2 regions of the Lysinibacillus sp. GJ-1 genome follow, and region 2 is predicted to be linked to the other one. Evidence: predicted binding sites of a transcription regulator. Region 2 holds the regulator's gene; the other holds the start of a gene.
The links. The regulator LexA, encoded in region 2, represses DNA repair genes until DNA is damaged. The targets are predictions, from matches to a motif close to CGAACATATGTTCG.
Positions count from the first base shown of each region.

Region 1: LO754_RS16205 (carbohydrate kinase) is a predicted target of LexA. The motif match lies at 6,045-6,058, and genes of this name have one in related genera.

Region 1 is NZ_CP088912.1:3,260,681-3,268,902, reverse strand. It holds gene trpB (tryptophan synthase subunit beta) at 1-81, shown strand, start outside; gene trpA (tryptophan synthase subunit alpha) at 78-872, shown strand; gene recJ (single-stranded-DNA-specific exonuclease RecJ) at 1,058-3,397, shown strand; gene LO754_RS16215 (adenine phosphoribosyltransferase) at 3,412-3,924, shown strand; gene LO754_RS16210 (MFS transporter) at 4,633-5,895, shown strand; gene LO754_RS16205 (carbohydrate kinase) at 6,091-7,182, shown strand; gene LO754_RS16200 (pseudouridine-5'-phosphate glycosidase) at 7,187-8,101, shown strand.
Region 2 is NZ_CP088912.1:1,261,491-1,269,712, reverse strand. It holds partial or broken gene tkt (transketolase) at 298-2,292, opposite strand; gene LO754_RS05805 (DUF896 domain-containing protein) at 2,590-2,823, opposite strand; gene LO754_RS05800 (GNAT family N-acetyltransferase) at 2,996-3,508, shown strand; gene LO754_RS05795 (YneB family resolvase-like protein) at 3,565-4,227, opposite strand; gene yneA (cell division suppressor protein YneA) at 4,227-4,541, opposite strand; gene lexA (transcriptional repressor LexA) at 4,707-5,324, shown strand; gene LO754_RS05780 (GNAT family N-acetyltransferase) at 5,466-5,921, opposite strand; gene LO754_RS05775 (gamma-glutamyl-gamma-aminobutyrate hydrolase family protein) at 6,174-6,896, opposite strand; gene LO754_RS05770 (A24 family peptidase) at 6,909-7,661, opposite strand; gene LO754_RS05765 (DUF2339 domain-containing protein) at 7,959-8,222, opposite strand, start outside.

The DNA of each region.
Region 1 (8,222 bases), 2.0 Mb from region 2:
ATTATTGTTGTTTGTTTATCGGGTCGCGGGGATAAGGATGTCCATACGGTACGTGCAGTACTTGGAGGTGAGCAATCATGACCAATTTACAACAGGCAATTGAACAAGTAAAAAATGCAGGGAATAAAGCTTTTGTGCCCTATATTATGGCGGGGGATGGAGGACTTAGTACAGTAAAGCCCACAATCTTGTCGCTACAAAAAATGGGGGTAACAGCTATTGAGATCGGAATTCCTTTTACCGATCCTGTTGCAGACGGTCCTACTATTGAGCAGGCTGGTGAGCGCGCATTAGCAGAAGGTGTAACATTGCGTAATGTTTTAGAGACACTTGCATCATTCCGTCAAGAAATTACTGTGCCATTAGTCGTGATGACCTATTTTAACCCTGTTTTAGCTTATGGCTTAGAGCAATTTGCTAGTGCTTGTGTGGCAGGGGGTGTCAAAGGATTAATCGTCCCTGACGTACCACTTGAAGAAAGTGCCATACTGCGTCAAACGTTAAATCCTCATGGTGTGGATATTGTGCAGCTTGTATCATTAACAAGTCCACCAGAGCGAATTGCTCGTATTGCAGCGGCTAGTCAAGGCTTTGTCTATGCTGTAACGGTGAACGGCATTACGGGAGCACGTGCAAGTTTTGCGGATGATTTAGAAGGTCATTTTCAACGTCTGCGAGAGATGTGTCACATACCGGTATTAGCTGGCTTTGGTATTTCAACACCACAACAAGTTGTGAGCATGGGGGCACTTGGGGACGGTGTCATTGTAGGTAGTACAATAGTAGAGGCCTTGCATAAAGGCAACGTTGCGAAGGTCGAAGCATTAGTCGCTGCCTCAAAAGGAACGATTGAGACGTCAACGCCTTTATAGCAAATTGTGCGAGAATTGTTTGCGTGCCTGGCACCGAGTCTACTCTTTTTAGAGTAGGCTTTTTATTATGGATGCAAAAAACGTTATCTTAGAACATTGATGCAATTTGGATAAACTAGTAAGCTAGTGAATAGTGCGTATTGGCGCGATTTTCGGTATAATAGCCTTCGTGAGGAAGTGAGAAAATGATTTTATCGAAAAAAAGATGGCAGGTCGAGCGTCCAGACGCACAACTTGTCCAAACATTACAAAATGACTTACAACTTTCTGCTATTGCGGCAAAAATTTTAGCAGCACGAGGCTGTACAACATCAGCTGATGCAGAAAGCTTATTAAATATGACAGAAGCAAATATTCACGACCCATTTTTAATGCATGGTATGGCAGAAGCGGTAGCGCGCATTCAACAAGCGCTTGAAAATAACGAGAAAATATTAGTGTACGGAGACTATGACGCGGATGGTGTAACAAGTACGACGGTAATGCTCCATGTCTTACTAGACCTTGGCGCAGATGTGTCCTTTAAAATACCGAATCGCTTTTTACATGGCTATGGTCCGAGTGAAGCATTATTTCGTGAAGCTCATGAAGAGGGCGTTCAATTAATACTAACGGTTGATAACGGTATCTCTGGGATTGAGCCAATCCGAGTGGCCAAAGAACTTGGAATGGATGTCATCGTGACAGATCACCATGAGCCAGGGGAGGAGTTACCGCAAGCAGATATCATTTTACATCCGCGTGTACCTGAAGGACATTATCCATTTGGTGAGTTAGCAGGTGTTGGCGTGGCGTTTAAATTAGCACATGCCCTTTATGGTGAGCTGCCAACCCATTTATTTGAATTTGTAGCAATTGGTACGGTTGCAGATTTAGTTCCGTTAGTGGATGAAAATCGTTATCTTGTAAAGCGTGGCATTGAGGAAATGCGTCGTTCACTTAGTCCATGGATTCAAGCGTTATGTGAGGTGGCAAGTGCGGAACAAGCTACAATTAATGAGGAAACAATCGGCTTTTACTTTGGGCCGCGCTTAAATGCAGTTGGGCGTCTAGGTGAAGCATCGCCAGCTGTTGAGTTGCTCATGGCAGAGGATACAGCAAAGGCGACAGCATTAGCCAAACAACTAAATGGATGTAATGCAGAACGTAAAGATATTGTGAAAAGTATTACCGATGAAGCGATTGCCTTCATTGAAGCAGATAAGAAAATTGGTGATTCTCTTGTGTTAGTTGTTGCAGGGGAAGGCTGGAATGCTGGTGTTGTAGGGATTGTCGCATCTAGACTTGTTGAACTTTATTATCGTCCAACAATTGTACTGTCACTAGATTTTGAGAAAGGGACAGCAAAGGGGTCAGCCCGTAGTATTGAAGGGTTCCATTTATACAATGAATTGGCGAAAAATAGAGATATTTTACCGCATTTTGGCGGGCATCCGATGGCAGCGGGGATGACATTGCCATTAGAGCACGTTGATGAACTGCGCGCACGCTTGGATGCGCAAGCAAGAGCTTGTTTAACCGAAGAGCAATTAACGCCAGTTCTTTCTATTGATATACCACTTAAAATTGATGAGATTTCCGCAGATGCTATTGAAGAAATTGCCATGCTCGGTCCATTTGGCACTGATTTTCCAAAGCCAGTATATGTACTTGAGGATGTGGAAATCGCATCGATGCGAAAAATTGGTGCTGCAGAAAATCACATTAAAATGGAATTAACTGACGGTCTTGAAAAATTGGATAGTGTAGGATTTAACAAAGGTCATTTATACCATGAGCTGACTTACGGTATTAAAGTGTCGTTTACTGGCGATCTTCAAATTAATGAATGGCAAGGACGTAAAAAGCCTCAGTTTATGATTGAAGATGTTCAAACGACAGAGTGGCAATTATTCGATATTCGTGGCATACGCCAAACATCTCGATGGTTACACACGGTACCAAAAGAGGAAGCGGTCTTTTTGGCGTTTCGTCCTGAGACAATCAGCTATTATCATTCATTGCTTGGTGTGTCAATTCAGTTAGTAGATGCTGAGCTGTCCAATGTAGAGCAAACAGATTATATTGTGTTGCTAGATTTACCGCACAATGTTCAATTATTAGAAAATGTGTTAAGCAAAACAGCACCTACACGTATTTATGCCCATTTCTATATGCCAGATTCCCAGTACTTTAATGGCATACCTACACGTGAGCAGTTTGCGTGGTACTATAAATTTTTAAAGCAACGTCCTGCATTCCCACTAGACATGCATTTACCGGATTTAGCCAAACATACTGGTTGGTCATTAGAAGCATTAAAATTTATGACACAGGTGTTTTTTGAGCTTAATTTTGTTAGAATGGAGAGTGGACTGACGACTGTCAACGTGAATGCGCCAAAAACGGCATTAACTGAGGCACCGTCTTACAAACAACGTTCTGAACAGATTGAAATAGAGCAAAAACTTGTCTATGCGCCATATATAGAGTTAAAGCAATGGTTTGATGAACGATTAAATTTATATGCGAATACAGTTTCGTAGGAGGAGCAAGAACTATGGATTTAAAGCAATACGTGACAACAGTCGAGAACTGGCCAAAAGAAGGCATCAGCTTCAAGGATATTACAACAATTATGGATAACGGTCCAGCTTACAAATATGCAACAGATCAAATCGTAGCTTATGCTAAGGAAGTAGGCGCAGAAATTATTGTAGGTCCTGAAGCACGTGGTTTCATTATCGGTTGCCCAGTTGCCTATGCGCTTGAAATTGGCTTTGCGCCAGTTCGTAAACCAGGAAAATTGCCACGTGAAGTCATTAGTGCAGATTACGGTTTAGAGTATGGTAAAGATACTTTAACAATGCATAAAGATGCCATCAAACCAGGTCAGAAAGTACTTATCTGTGATGATTTACTAGCTACTGGTGGTACAGTCGAGGCAACAGTACGCTTAATTCAACAATTAGGTGGAGAAGTTGTTGGCTGTGCATTCCTAATCGAGCTAAAAGAACTAAATGGCCGTGCAAAACTTGGCGATTTAAGTGTAAAAACTTTAATTCAATATTAATAACCAAAAAGGCTGTCCCAAAGTGGGCAGCCTTTTTTGGTGTCAGGCACGCAAACAATTTGAACACAATTCGAGTCTACCTTTTTTCGTAGGATTTCACTACTTTTTGTATTTTTTGGAGCGTGTCATAAAAATTTATATATTGTTCGAATCCAATATCATGGATGATTTTTTCCTGTAAGTTTTTCCAAATAGGTGTTGCTTCATTTAGTTTTTCCAGGCCTGTAGTAGTTAGGGAGATAATTTTTGTTCGGCCATCTTGTGAATCTTGGGTAATAGCCACATAGCCATTTTTTTTCAAAAGATTGACATTGCGGGTTATTGTCGTCTGGTCAAGTGAAAGAATAATGCCTAGTTGACTAACTGAAACGGCCTAATGCTTTGCTATATTGGCTAACAGAGCGTATTGCGTAACTTTTAAATTAGTAGGTTCAAGAATTTTATCGTATAACTGCGTTACAACTCTAGTCTTCTTTCTAAGATTTGTACATACGCAAATTTGAGTATAGTCAATGTCTGTGTATACTTTCTCCATCAAATAAGCTCTCCTTTTATGTTTTTTAATTGTTTATATTATAGCACTTAATTGGAAAATATTTCTTGACATAAAAAATAACAAGTTATTATTATATATGTATATACATGTATTTTTATTTTATATGAAAATATCCTTAAAGTGTTACATTATCTGAGAATGTAGGTGGCTTTATGAAACGTATTCATTACAGCTGGTTTGTTTTAGCGATTACTTTTTTCTCCATTATTGTAGCGGGTATTACTTTATCTTCATCCGGTGTTTTTATTGGTCCGTTTGAACAGGAGTTTGGCTGGGATCGTTCAATCATTGCAATGGCTTTTGCCATCAGCCTTTTTTTATATGGCATTTCATTTATGGCAGCACTACTTGAAGTGATTGGATTAAAGAAAATGATGTTAGCTGCGATGATAATATTAGTCATAGGGATCTCGCTCACATTGTTGATGCAACAAGCATGGCAATTAATGATAATTTGGGGCTTTATTATTGGTTTAGGAGCTAGTCTCTTTTTAACAGTATTAAGTCCTTTTGTGGCGAATCATTGGTTTGAGAAAAGAAGAGGGCTTGCATTAGGAATACTAACAGCTAGTACTGCAACAGGCCAATTAGTACTGCTACCAATTTTAGCGATGATGATTGAAAATTACTCATGGCGTTGGGCAATTGCATTAATCATTGTGTTAAGTTCGATCATGTTAATGATTATTGCATTGTTTATGAAAAATAAACCGATGGATGTGGGGCTTCTTGCATATGGTCTTGACGAAGAACGATTGGTAGATGTAGTAGAAAATAAGAAAAATCCAATCGTTATTGCCTTTAATGGTTTATTTGAGGCTGTGAAAGTGAAAGCATTTTGGCTTTTGGCTGGTAGTTTCTTTATTTGTGGATTATCGACTAGTGGCTTAATAGGTACACATTTTGTATCGTATTGTATTAGTTTCGGTATTCCGTTAGTAACAGCAGCATCTTTTCTATCCTTCATGGGAATTTTTAATCTAGTAGGAACAACATTATCAGGCTGGTTATCGGATCGCTTCGATAATCGTTGGTTACTATTTTGGTATTATCTTTTACGGGGGGCTTCCTTAGTTTTACTGCCGTATGCATTAGTGCAAGGCTCTTTACCATTGCTCATCATGTTTACTGTCTTTTATGGACTAGATTGGATTGCAACTGTACCGCCAACTGTTAGTATCTCAAGGCAAATTTTTGGTACCCAAAAAAGCGGAGTTATTTATGGCTGGATATTCGCTTCCCATCAGGCAGGCGCAGCAGTAGCAGCATATGGGGGAGGTCTTATCTATAAACTTTTCAATTCTTATACTTGGGCATTTTTCTTGGCTGGCGTTTTTTGTGTTTTCGCTGGTTTGTTTGTCATCATTGTAAAAAAACAAGTACCGAATGTCATGCATAATGCTGATACAGCATAATAGTATAAACAATATGGAACGGACAAATAGTACGCTAGAAAATTAATCTAGTGTGCTATTTTTTATTGGAAATATGTGCATTTCATTTAAAGGGATAATATAGAAATGGGGAGCGTTAAACAAATCGTATGAAATGTTTTGACTTCGCTCAAACAAAAGTTTATAATACAAACAAATATAATAAAAGGTGATGCTATGAATGAAAGAGAACAAGCGGTACTGGCTTTAATTCGCAAAAATCCGTTTATGTCTCAGCAAGAGATGGCAGATAAGATGAATCTGTCCCGTCCAGTACTTGCGAACTTAGTGTCGAGCTTAACGAAGCAAGGGAAAATTGTTGGCCGTGCTTATATTTTACCTGAGGAAAATGAAATTATTTGTATCGGTGGCGCCAATCTCGATCGCAAATTTCATGTAAAAGGGACTGTTCAATTAGGCACTTCGAATCCTGCTAGTTCCTCATTCAGTGTAGGTGGAGTTGGACGCAATATTGCGGAAAATTTAGGCCTACTTAATCATCAGGTGACGTTATTAACGACAGCAGGGAAAGATGCGGATTGGCAAGTAATCCAAGAAGCATCAGAATCATTTATGAATTTGCGCTATGTCGAGCAGTTACCAGATGCTTCAACTGGTTCTTATACGGCGATTATGGACGAGCAAGGTGAGCTTGCATTAGCTGTGGCAAATATGGAAGTTTATGATTTATTGTTGCCGAGTTTGTTAAAGAAATACGAGGCAATGCTTATGAATGCTGGCTGCTTTATTATGGATTTAAATTGCCCGAAAGAAACGGTAGTGTATATCCAACAAGTCGCGATTGCGCGCGCTATTCCATTTGTTATCGTTCCTGTATCTTCTCCCAAAATGAATCGATTACCGGATACATTGCAAGGTGTGACGTGGTTTATATGTAATACGGACGAAGCAGAGACGATTGTAGGTCATACAATCAATACCGAGGCAAACTATGACAAAGCGATTCAAAAGCTTCTACAATTAGGAGCAGAGCATGTCATTATTACGGCAGGTAGCAAAGGAGTCTATGCTGCCTCTACCACTAGTCCACCACGTCATTTTACTGCGAAAGCAATAAAGAAAATTGAAGATGTAACGGGCGCGGGTGACGCTTTTGTAAGTGCTGTCATTCATAGTTGGTTAAGGGGGCAATCGTTTGAAGTTTGCATAGACGCAGGCTTAACGAATGCCAAAAATACACTGGCATCCCCATATACAGTAAGACCTGAACTATCAGAAGAATTGTTGAAAAGTGAAATGGAGGAATAACATCATGAAAGAATTCATCGTATTATCAGAAGAAGTAAAAGCTGGACAAGCACAAGGACTACCAATTGTTGCATTAGAGTCAACAATCATTTCACATGGTATGCCATATCCTCAAAACGTACAAACGGCACGTGAAGTAGAGCAAATTATTCGTGATAACGGTGCGGTGCCTGCAACAATCGCGCTGATTGATGGGAAAATTAAAATCGGTTTATCTGACGAAGAACTTGAAATGTTTGGGAATGCACAAGGTGTTGCAAAAACTTCTCGTCGCGATTTAGGCTATTTATTGGCTACGAAAAAATTAGGTGCGACAACAGTTGCTGCAACAATGATTTGCGCTGAGCTTGCAGGTATTGACATTTTCGTTACAGGTGGTATCGGAGGCGTACACCGTGGTGCTGAAACAACAATGGATATTTCAGCAGACTTAGAAGAATTAGCACAAACAAATGTAGCTGTTATTTGTGCAGGTGCGAAATCTATTTTAGATATCGGTTTAACATTAGAATATCTTGAAACAAAAGGTGTACCAGTAGTCGGATATGGCACGTCTGAGCTTCCAGCATTCTACACTCGCCAAAGCGGATTTGATGTCAACTTTAAACTAGATACACCAGAAGAAGTTGCAGCAATGTTGCGTGCTAAGTGGGATTTAGGCTTACAAGGTGGCGCAGTTATTGCAAACCCTATCCCTGAAGCGGATGCACTAGAGCATGAATTTATCACAAGCATTATTGAAAAGGCTTTACAAGAAGCTGAAGAAAATGGTATCCAAGGTAAAAACGTAACACCATTCTTACTTGGTAAAGTAAAAGAGTTAACAGCAGGTAAGAGCCTTGATGCCAATATCGCATTAGTGAAAAACAATGCAGTAGTTGGTGCGAAAATTGCAGTGGCTTACAACAAAGCAAACTAACAAGAAAATGAAAGACTCTTTGCGAAGCAAATCAGCCTAGCAAAGGGTCTTTTTATTTATAATAATGAATATTTTTTCCATTTATAAAACTTGTTCACGATATTATCTAAACTATATGACA
Region 2 (8,222 bases):
GGATGCCTTTTGTATTTTTTTACCTTTTTAAGGACAAGAAATATATTTTTGCCACATTGAATATAGTCTTCGACAATACCCTTTCCGTTAAGTAGCTTACCATGTACAAGTAGCCAGCTTTTTTCATTGTTGTAAAAGTAAACATCGCCCGCAATGGAAATCAACGGTAGTTGTCATCTACATATATTTTTAAAATAAAAAAAGGACTGTAGACAACCTCGAAAATTTCCGAGTTTGTCTACAGTCTGACCGTAACGCTTAATTAGAGCTTACAGTATTTTTTATGGAAGCCAAATCTTATAGTGCTTTAACTTTTGCTACAACGTTTTCTACAGTGAAACCGTATTTTTCCATAACTAACTCACCTGGAGCAGAAGCGCCGAACTTGTCGATTGCAAGAACGTCACCTTCAAAACCAGTATATTTGTGCCAACCGAATGATGCACCCATTTCGATTGCTAGACGTTTTGTAACAGCTTTTGGAAGAACCGATTCTTTATATGCTGCATCTTGTTTTTCAAAGCGATCCATTGAAGGCATTGATACGACTGCAACGTCCATATCTTCAGCTTTTAATGCTTTTTGCGCTTCAATTGCAAGTGAAACTTCAGAACCTGTTGCAATTAAAATAGCATCTGCTACTTCTTTCGATGCAGGTGAAACAGTGTAAGCACCTTTTACTACACCTTCACGAACTGTTTCGATTGACGCGTCAAGCACTGGTAAGTTTTGACGAGATAATACTAATACAGTTGGTGTTTTTTCTGATGATACTGCAAGCTCCCATGCTACTGCTGATTCGTTCGCATCTGCTGGACGAACAACAGAAAGGTTTGGCATTGCACGTAATGAAGCTAAATGCTCGATTGGTTCATGTGTTGGACCATCTTCCCCTACAGCGATTGAGTCATGTGTGAATACATATGTCACAGGAAGACCCATTAATGCAGAAAGACGTACAGCTGGACGTACATAATCAGAGAATACGAAGAATGTTCCGCCAAAGACGTTAACACCGCCGTGAAGAGCCATACCGTTCATTGCTGCGCCCATAGCGAATTCACGGACACCAAACCAAATATTGCGACCTGCATAGTCATCCGCTGAGAAGTCGCCTGCACCCTTCATCGTCGTTTTATTTGAGCCTGCAAGGTCAGCAGAACCACCGAAGAATGATGGTGTTTTCTTCGCAATCGCATTAATTGCATCGCCTGAAGATGAACGTGTTGCTACAGATTTACCTGCTTCATAAACTGGCAATTCTGCTGCGAAATCTTCTGGTAGCTTACCATTCATCGCATCTTCGAATTGAGCTGCTAATTCTGGGAACTCTGCTTTGTAAGCTTCAAATTTTGCATTCCAAGCTGCTTCCGGCTGTGCACCTTGTACTTCAGCTGCTGCATTGAATGTATCATATACTTCAGCAGGAATTTGGAATGGCTCATGTGCCCACTCATACGCTGCTTTAGTTAATACAACCTCATCAGTGCCTAGTGGCGCACCGTGAGAATCTGCTTTACCTGATTTGTTTGGAGAACCGAATCCGATGACAGTTTTCACTTCAATCAGCGTTGGCTTGCCAGTTGATTTTTTTGCTTCTTCGATTGCTTGGTTAACAGCTTCTGTATCTGTACCGTCAGCCACTTTTAAATAGTTCCAGCCATATGACTCAAAACGTTTTTGTACGTTTTCTGAGAATGATTTTTCTAAATCACCATCTAATGAAATATCATTTGAATCGTATAACACGATTAATTTTTCAAGTTTTAAATGTCCAGCTAATGAAATCGCTTCAGCCGCAACACCTTCCATTAAGTCGCCGTCGCCACAAAGCGCAAATGTATAGTGATCGACAATTTCATGTCCTGGTTTATTATAAGTCGCTGCTAAATGACGCTCTGCCATTGCCATACCAACTGTCATCGCAATCCCTTGTCCAAGTGGACCTGTTGTTGCCTCTACCCCAACCGTATGGTCGTATTCTGGATGTCCTGGAGTTAATGAATCCCATTGACGGAAGTTTTGAATTTCTTCCATTGGTAGGCCTTAACCGCCAAGGTGAAGTAGGCTATATAAAAGCATAGAGCCATGACCTGCTGAAAGTACGAAACGATCGCGGTTATACCATTTTGGATTTGCCGGATTATGGCGAAGTTGTTTTGTCCAAAGCGTATAAGCCATTGGCGCTGCCCCCATTGGTAAGCCTGGGTGACCTGAATTTGCTTTTTCAATTGCATCAATTGACAATGTTCGGATAGCATTAATCGCTAGTTGGTCCGCATGTTGAGTCATTATGTTGTGACATCCTTTCTCGTCCTATATATTGTTCTACTACAGTTTAGTCAACATTGTCCTAGAAAACAATGCTTTTGTTATACTATTTGAGATTTATGACATACTTTATCATCATTCTGTAACTTAGACATAGCAATGATAGAAATAACGACAAAATTACTGCCTATTTTGGAGGAAGGTTTAACAAATAAAAAAAGAAACCTTCTTCAGTGATGGCAAGGATTTTGCTAGAAATCTATAGTGAAATGTCCACGCGAAATGTGTTTGCTTACATCCTGCATGAAATGTGTCATATTAATTTAGAAATTTATTTTTTTTCGCTTGTTTTACCTTCTCAGGCGTTACGTCATTACCTTCTTGATCGACAACTTTAACATTTTCAATTGTATTGCGCATCGTTGCTCTAAATGTATCTAAATATTCTTTGCGAAGGGATGTACGCTCTTTCGCTTCTTCTTCCGTTAAACTGCCCGCTTTAGCTTTTGCTGCTAATTCATTGATTCGATTAATTTTTTCTTTGGATAACATCGTTACACACCTTTCAATACCTTGATGACTTCAGTATGCAAAGTATAGCATGCTTTCCCTTAAAATGCAGTTATACCAACCCTTAATCACACAGCTTAGCCACAATTTACATGACTTCCAAATGTTAGTAGTGTATAACTATTAATAAAGAACACATATTGGGGGAAATAAGGTGAACATTACAACACAGCGATTACATATCCGAAAATTTGAAATACAAGATTGGCAGGCTGTTGTTAACTATATGTCCGATCAAACCGTGATGCACTATATGCCAGAAGGCGTTTTAACTGCACAACAAGTGCAAAAATTTATATCAGATAATCGTGATGAAGCAAAGCATTTCGCCATTGTTTTACAGGAGCAGTCACAGGTTATCGGTCATCTCGTATTCCATCCTTACTTTGGCGAACATACATATGAAATTGGATGGGTGTTAAATCCTGCGTATTATCGTAAAGGCTATGCGTCGGAGGCAGCACAAGCACTATTAGATTACGGCTTCACGAAAATGAAGCTTCATCGAATCATCGCCACATGTCAGCCCGAAAATATCGCTTCTTATCGCGTTATGGAAAAAATCGGCATGCGTCGTGAAGGATTTTTCAAAAAATGTATACCACATGGTGACGATTGGTGGGATGAGTACTATTACGCTATTTTGCAGGAAGAATGGCAAAGTTGAGCTCTCTACTACACTTCAAGACTGTTAGTAGAATAAAAAAAGACTAGCAGTGCAAATTATTTGCCTGCTAATCTTTCTTGATGTTCTTGATAGCGCCTATGTACGGTTGCCTTACTAACTTCGAAGCCAAGACCTCTAAGTGTCATGGCTATTTCTTCAAAAGTAAAGCCCCGATTTCGCAACTTCACAATTTCTTCTACCGGTACTTCCTTGCGCTCCTGACCATTTGGATTGCCACGATTGGACAAGTTATTTTCTGGACGATAGCCATTTTCTACTGCCCGACGCATACCGCGGCGAATTTTCGCATTATGAATTTTACGCTGATACTCCTCTACAATCGCTAATATTTCAAGCAACATCGTGTCCATCTCATTTAATTGGACAGGCCCCGCATCTCGCATCGAAAAAACATCTGTATCTGTTTTTTGCAATAAATGGAGTACAGCCATTCGCGCATTCCCACGCCCTAAACGTGTTTCATCTTGCACAAATAATGCTTGAATTTCTTTTTCTTTAATAAAATCGAGCATCTCCAGTAAACCTTCGCGTTCCACATCATAACCACTATGTTTGTCCTGAAAAACCTGTATCACTTCATAGTTTTGTTCCTTGGCATAACGCAGCAATTCTTCTTGTTGTCGTTCTAATGAAGAACTTTGGGTCTCTTTTTCCGTACTAACCCGGCAGTACAGTACAGCCGTTCGTTTTTTATTCATCATTTTCCACTTCTCGCAATTTCAATAGAATTGGTGGGCATCTTATTGTCACCCACTACGGGTATAACGAGTGATTTCCCTGCAACAATATTAACGCTATGTAATTCGTTCTCGGCTTTCACAAGGTTAATCCAGTCATCCGTACCCATTTTACCACGGTATTGTTCGGCTAACGACCATAAGCTATCGCCATGCTCTATATGAATTTCAGTGTAGGTAATGTCTCCAGGATCAGTTATAAAAAGATAGCCTGCAAATAAGAAAATTACGCCCAATAAAATTGAAATATGTGTATTTTTTTTAAACCAATTCATGCATCATATCCCCTTTTTAGAATGTTTGTTCGGAATGTATGTTCTTATAATAAAGCGAACAAACGTTTTTGTCAAACACTTTTCGAACCTATGTTTGCATAAGTGTTCGCATTCTGCTATACTATCTAGTAAGAAGAATGATATAAAAAAAAGAGGTGAGCAATCATGAAAAAAGTTTCGAAAAGACAAGAAGACATACTAGCGTTTATCAAAGAAGAAGTACGCGCAAAGGGCTATCCACCATCTGTACGTGAGATTGGTGAAGCAGTTGGACTTGCATCAAGCTCAACAGTTCATGGACATTTAGCTCGTTTAGAGCAAAAAGGCTTTATTCGACGAGATCCTACTAAACCGCGTGCAATTGAAATTTTAGAGCCTGAGGATTCGATTCAAAAGCAAAGTGTTATCCATGTACCACTTGTAGGGAAGGTTACTGCTGGATCTCCAATTACAGCGATTGAAAATATCGATGAATATTTCCCTTTACCGGATATTTACGGGACAAGCGAAGATCAGTTATTTATGCTAGAAATCATGGGTGAATCGATGATTGAGGCAGGAATTTTTGACGGGGACTTAGTCATCGTCAAGCAAAAGGCAACAGCCGATAACGGTGATATCGTCGTAGCCATGACCGAAGAAGATGAAGCAACTGTCAAACGCTTCTTTAAAGAAAAAAATCATTTCCGCTTACAGCCAGAGAACGCTACAATGGAACCGATTATTGTAGACCAAGTTTCGATTTTAGGACAAGTTGTCGGCTTATATCGCCGTGTACATTAATGCATTCTTATACTAATTTTGCGAAAAAATAATGTTCGATTAGGAAAGCCACGAAATGTTGATGGGATAACATTCGTGGCTTTTGCATGTGTGCTCAAACTTACATTTAGGAGCGTTCTATGGCATATATCATTAAGTTCATCAACGTGATAACGATTGTTTAATGTTCTTATGTAGAAAGATGATTCTTTCTATTTCTTCAAAACCATTTTTTTTATAAAATTCTTCGGCAGGTATCCCTCTATCTGTAAGCAGTACAATGTTATTTATTTTGTTATTATCGAGTTCTTTAATTAAATGATTTAACAGCGCTCTTCCAATTCCCTTATTCTGCTGTTGTTGTTTTACGTACATTTCATTAATAAAGAATTCATCTCCGCTCCACCAAACTCTATTGACTCCTAAAATACAGCCTAAAATCTCGTCATTTTCTATTGCTAAAACTCCTAAGAATCCAGGTGTCTGATAAAAATCTAATAAATATTTTTTAGCTTGCGAAAATGTCCATTTATCATTCCAAGGCGCATCATTAAATACTTCAATAAATGTTTCGGTACATTTACTTAAATCCTCTTCCACTAATAATTTATATTCCATTACAACCACCCCTTTATTTAACATATAAATGCAATTATAACATTTATTATTAATCCTTTGTTTCACTGTAATTACCTGAAGAAACTCTGCGTAGCTGCCTTTTGCCTTGAAGTAATTATCAATTTGCATAGTTAGAATTTCTCTTAAACTATACCTCCAATTATGACAATAAAAATACAGCCTTTTCTATGTGAAAGACTGTATTTAAAGGCTAAACTATTAAATTTTCGTTTGGTTTCTTAGCTGTCATCCCTATGCTTCTCTTTTATATAGCATGCTCGCTTTAACGAAAGCTGAAAAAAGTTTTTGTGCAGCAATATCTCCTACAATTGCCTGTTCTTCTGGGTGCCACTGAACTGCTAGACAAAACGGAAACTCTTCATGGACCACCGCTTCGACTAGACCATCACTAGATTTTGCTGCAACGACTAGCTTCTCTGCTAAAACATTTACTGCTTGATGATGAAAGGAATTAACAGCAATTTTTTCTTCTTCAATAATTGTTTTTAACAATGTATGAGGTGTTATGTGAACATAATGCGTTGCGACGCCACGAGCTGCTTGTTGTGCATGTTTTAACAGTTTACTACTATGATATTCACTATCAACATCTTGGTATAATGTTCCACCTAATGCAACATTGAGCATTTGAATACCACGGCAAATACCGAATATCGGCATTTTCCTTGTAAAGGCTGCATTAAGTAAGGCCAGTTCCACCTTGTCTCTCTCCGGGTGTATCTTTCCTAGCCTTGGTAAAGGTTCAGCACCAAATTCAAATGGATGAACATCGTGCCCACCCGATAAAAGTAAACCATCCGTTAACGATAGAATTTGTGCCGCATCTTCCTCTACCCCCAGCGGAATAATAAATGGGATCCCTCCAGCCTCAATAATGCTTTCGCTATAGGCTACATTTAATCTCGATGATAAATCATCTTCCGCAAACGCCGTTATACCTATAATTGGTTTCATCTATCTCCCTCCTTACCATAATCCTACATACCACTGTATTATGACATTTCCATAGAAATACACTATGACCGCTGCTAGTGCGATGGCAGGGCCAAATGGAATCGCTGTTTTTCTACCTTGCTGGCGCACTTGCAGCACAATCATTCCAGCAACCATTCCAATAACGGCTGCTATAAATAATGTCAATAGTGTGTGGATTGTACCTAATACAAAGTAGAGTAAAAAGAATAATTTTATGTCGCCACCACCAATTCCACCACGCGACACAACTGCGATACTATATACTACGCCAAAGCCAACGACAGCACCTACAATACTATCCCACCAAGGCGTCAAAGGCGCTAGCATACGCCCAATCACTAATAATGGCAAAAAGCACAATAGCACTTTATCTGGTATAAGCATATAGGTAATATCCGATACAACCACAATCACCAATAATGAAATCAATAATAATGCCACGATAAATTGTTCACTAAATCCATATTGCCAATATGAAAAGGCAAATAATATCCCGGTCAGCAGCTCGATGAATGGATAAATCCATGCAGTTTTTTGCCCGCAGCTACGACATTTGCCTCCTAAAAATATATAGGACAATACAGGTATTAAATCTATTGCCGTCAATTGCCTCTGACAGGTCGTACAGTGCGATGGTGGTTGGATTATCGACTCCTTCATCGGCACACGTAAACCTACCACATTAAAAAACGAACCAAATACAAGTCCAAATACGAATACAAGTATTGTATAAGCCATTTCCATTTTTCTTACCCCCTAAACTAACATAGTGCTTATACTTGTTGTCCTTTATAATAAGGTTGTGACCTCGACGGTCGTGGTAATAGTAGACTCTACATTCTGCTAATGTTTCTAGTTTGATTTCATTATTGGTGAATGATAATTATAAAATTCTACAGCCGCTATGCGTGTTCCTGTCACCACTTTATTGACAATAATACTTTCAAAGAGCACGTATTTGAGTGGCTTTTTTACGCCAAAACAAATTTACAGTAAAATAAAAGACCATTTACTAGTCACACTAGTAAACAGTCTTTATTTTTATTTCCTCAACAATCTACTCGACAGTAGCATGCCGATGCCACCAATTGAGATGAAAAGTATTGCGCGTATTAATAAATCGAGTGCGGATAAGTCGAAGAATATCAGCTTTATAAAGGCGATGGCTAATATGATAAAGCCGGAAAGTCGCAGTATTCGTAAGTGCCGCACTGCGCCAAGCCAAAGTGATAGGCTTGCCGTGAGAAAGAGCGTAATTGTTGTTAGTGCAATGCTAAGCTTCCAATCTAGTAAGTCGTTATAAGC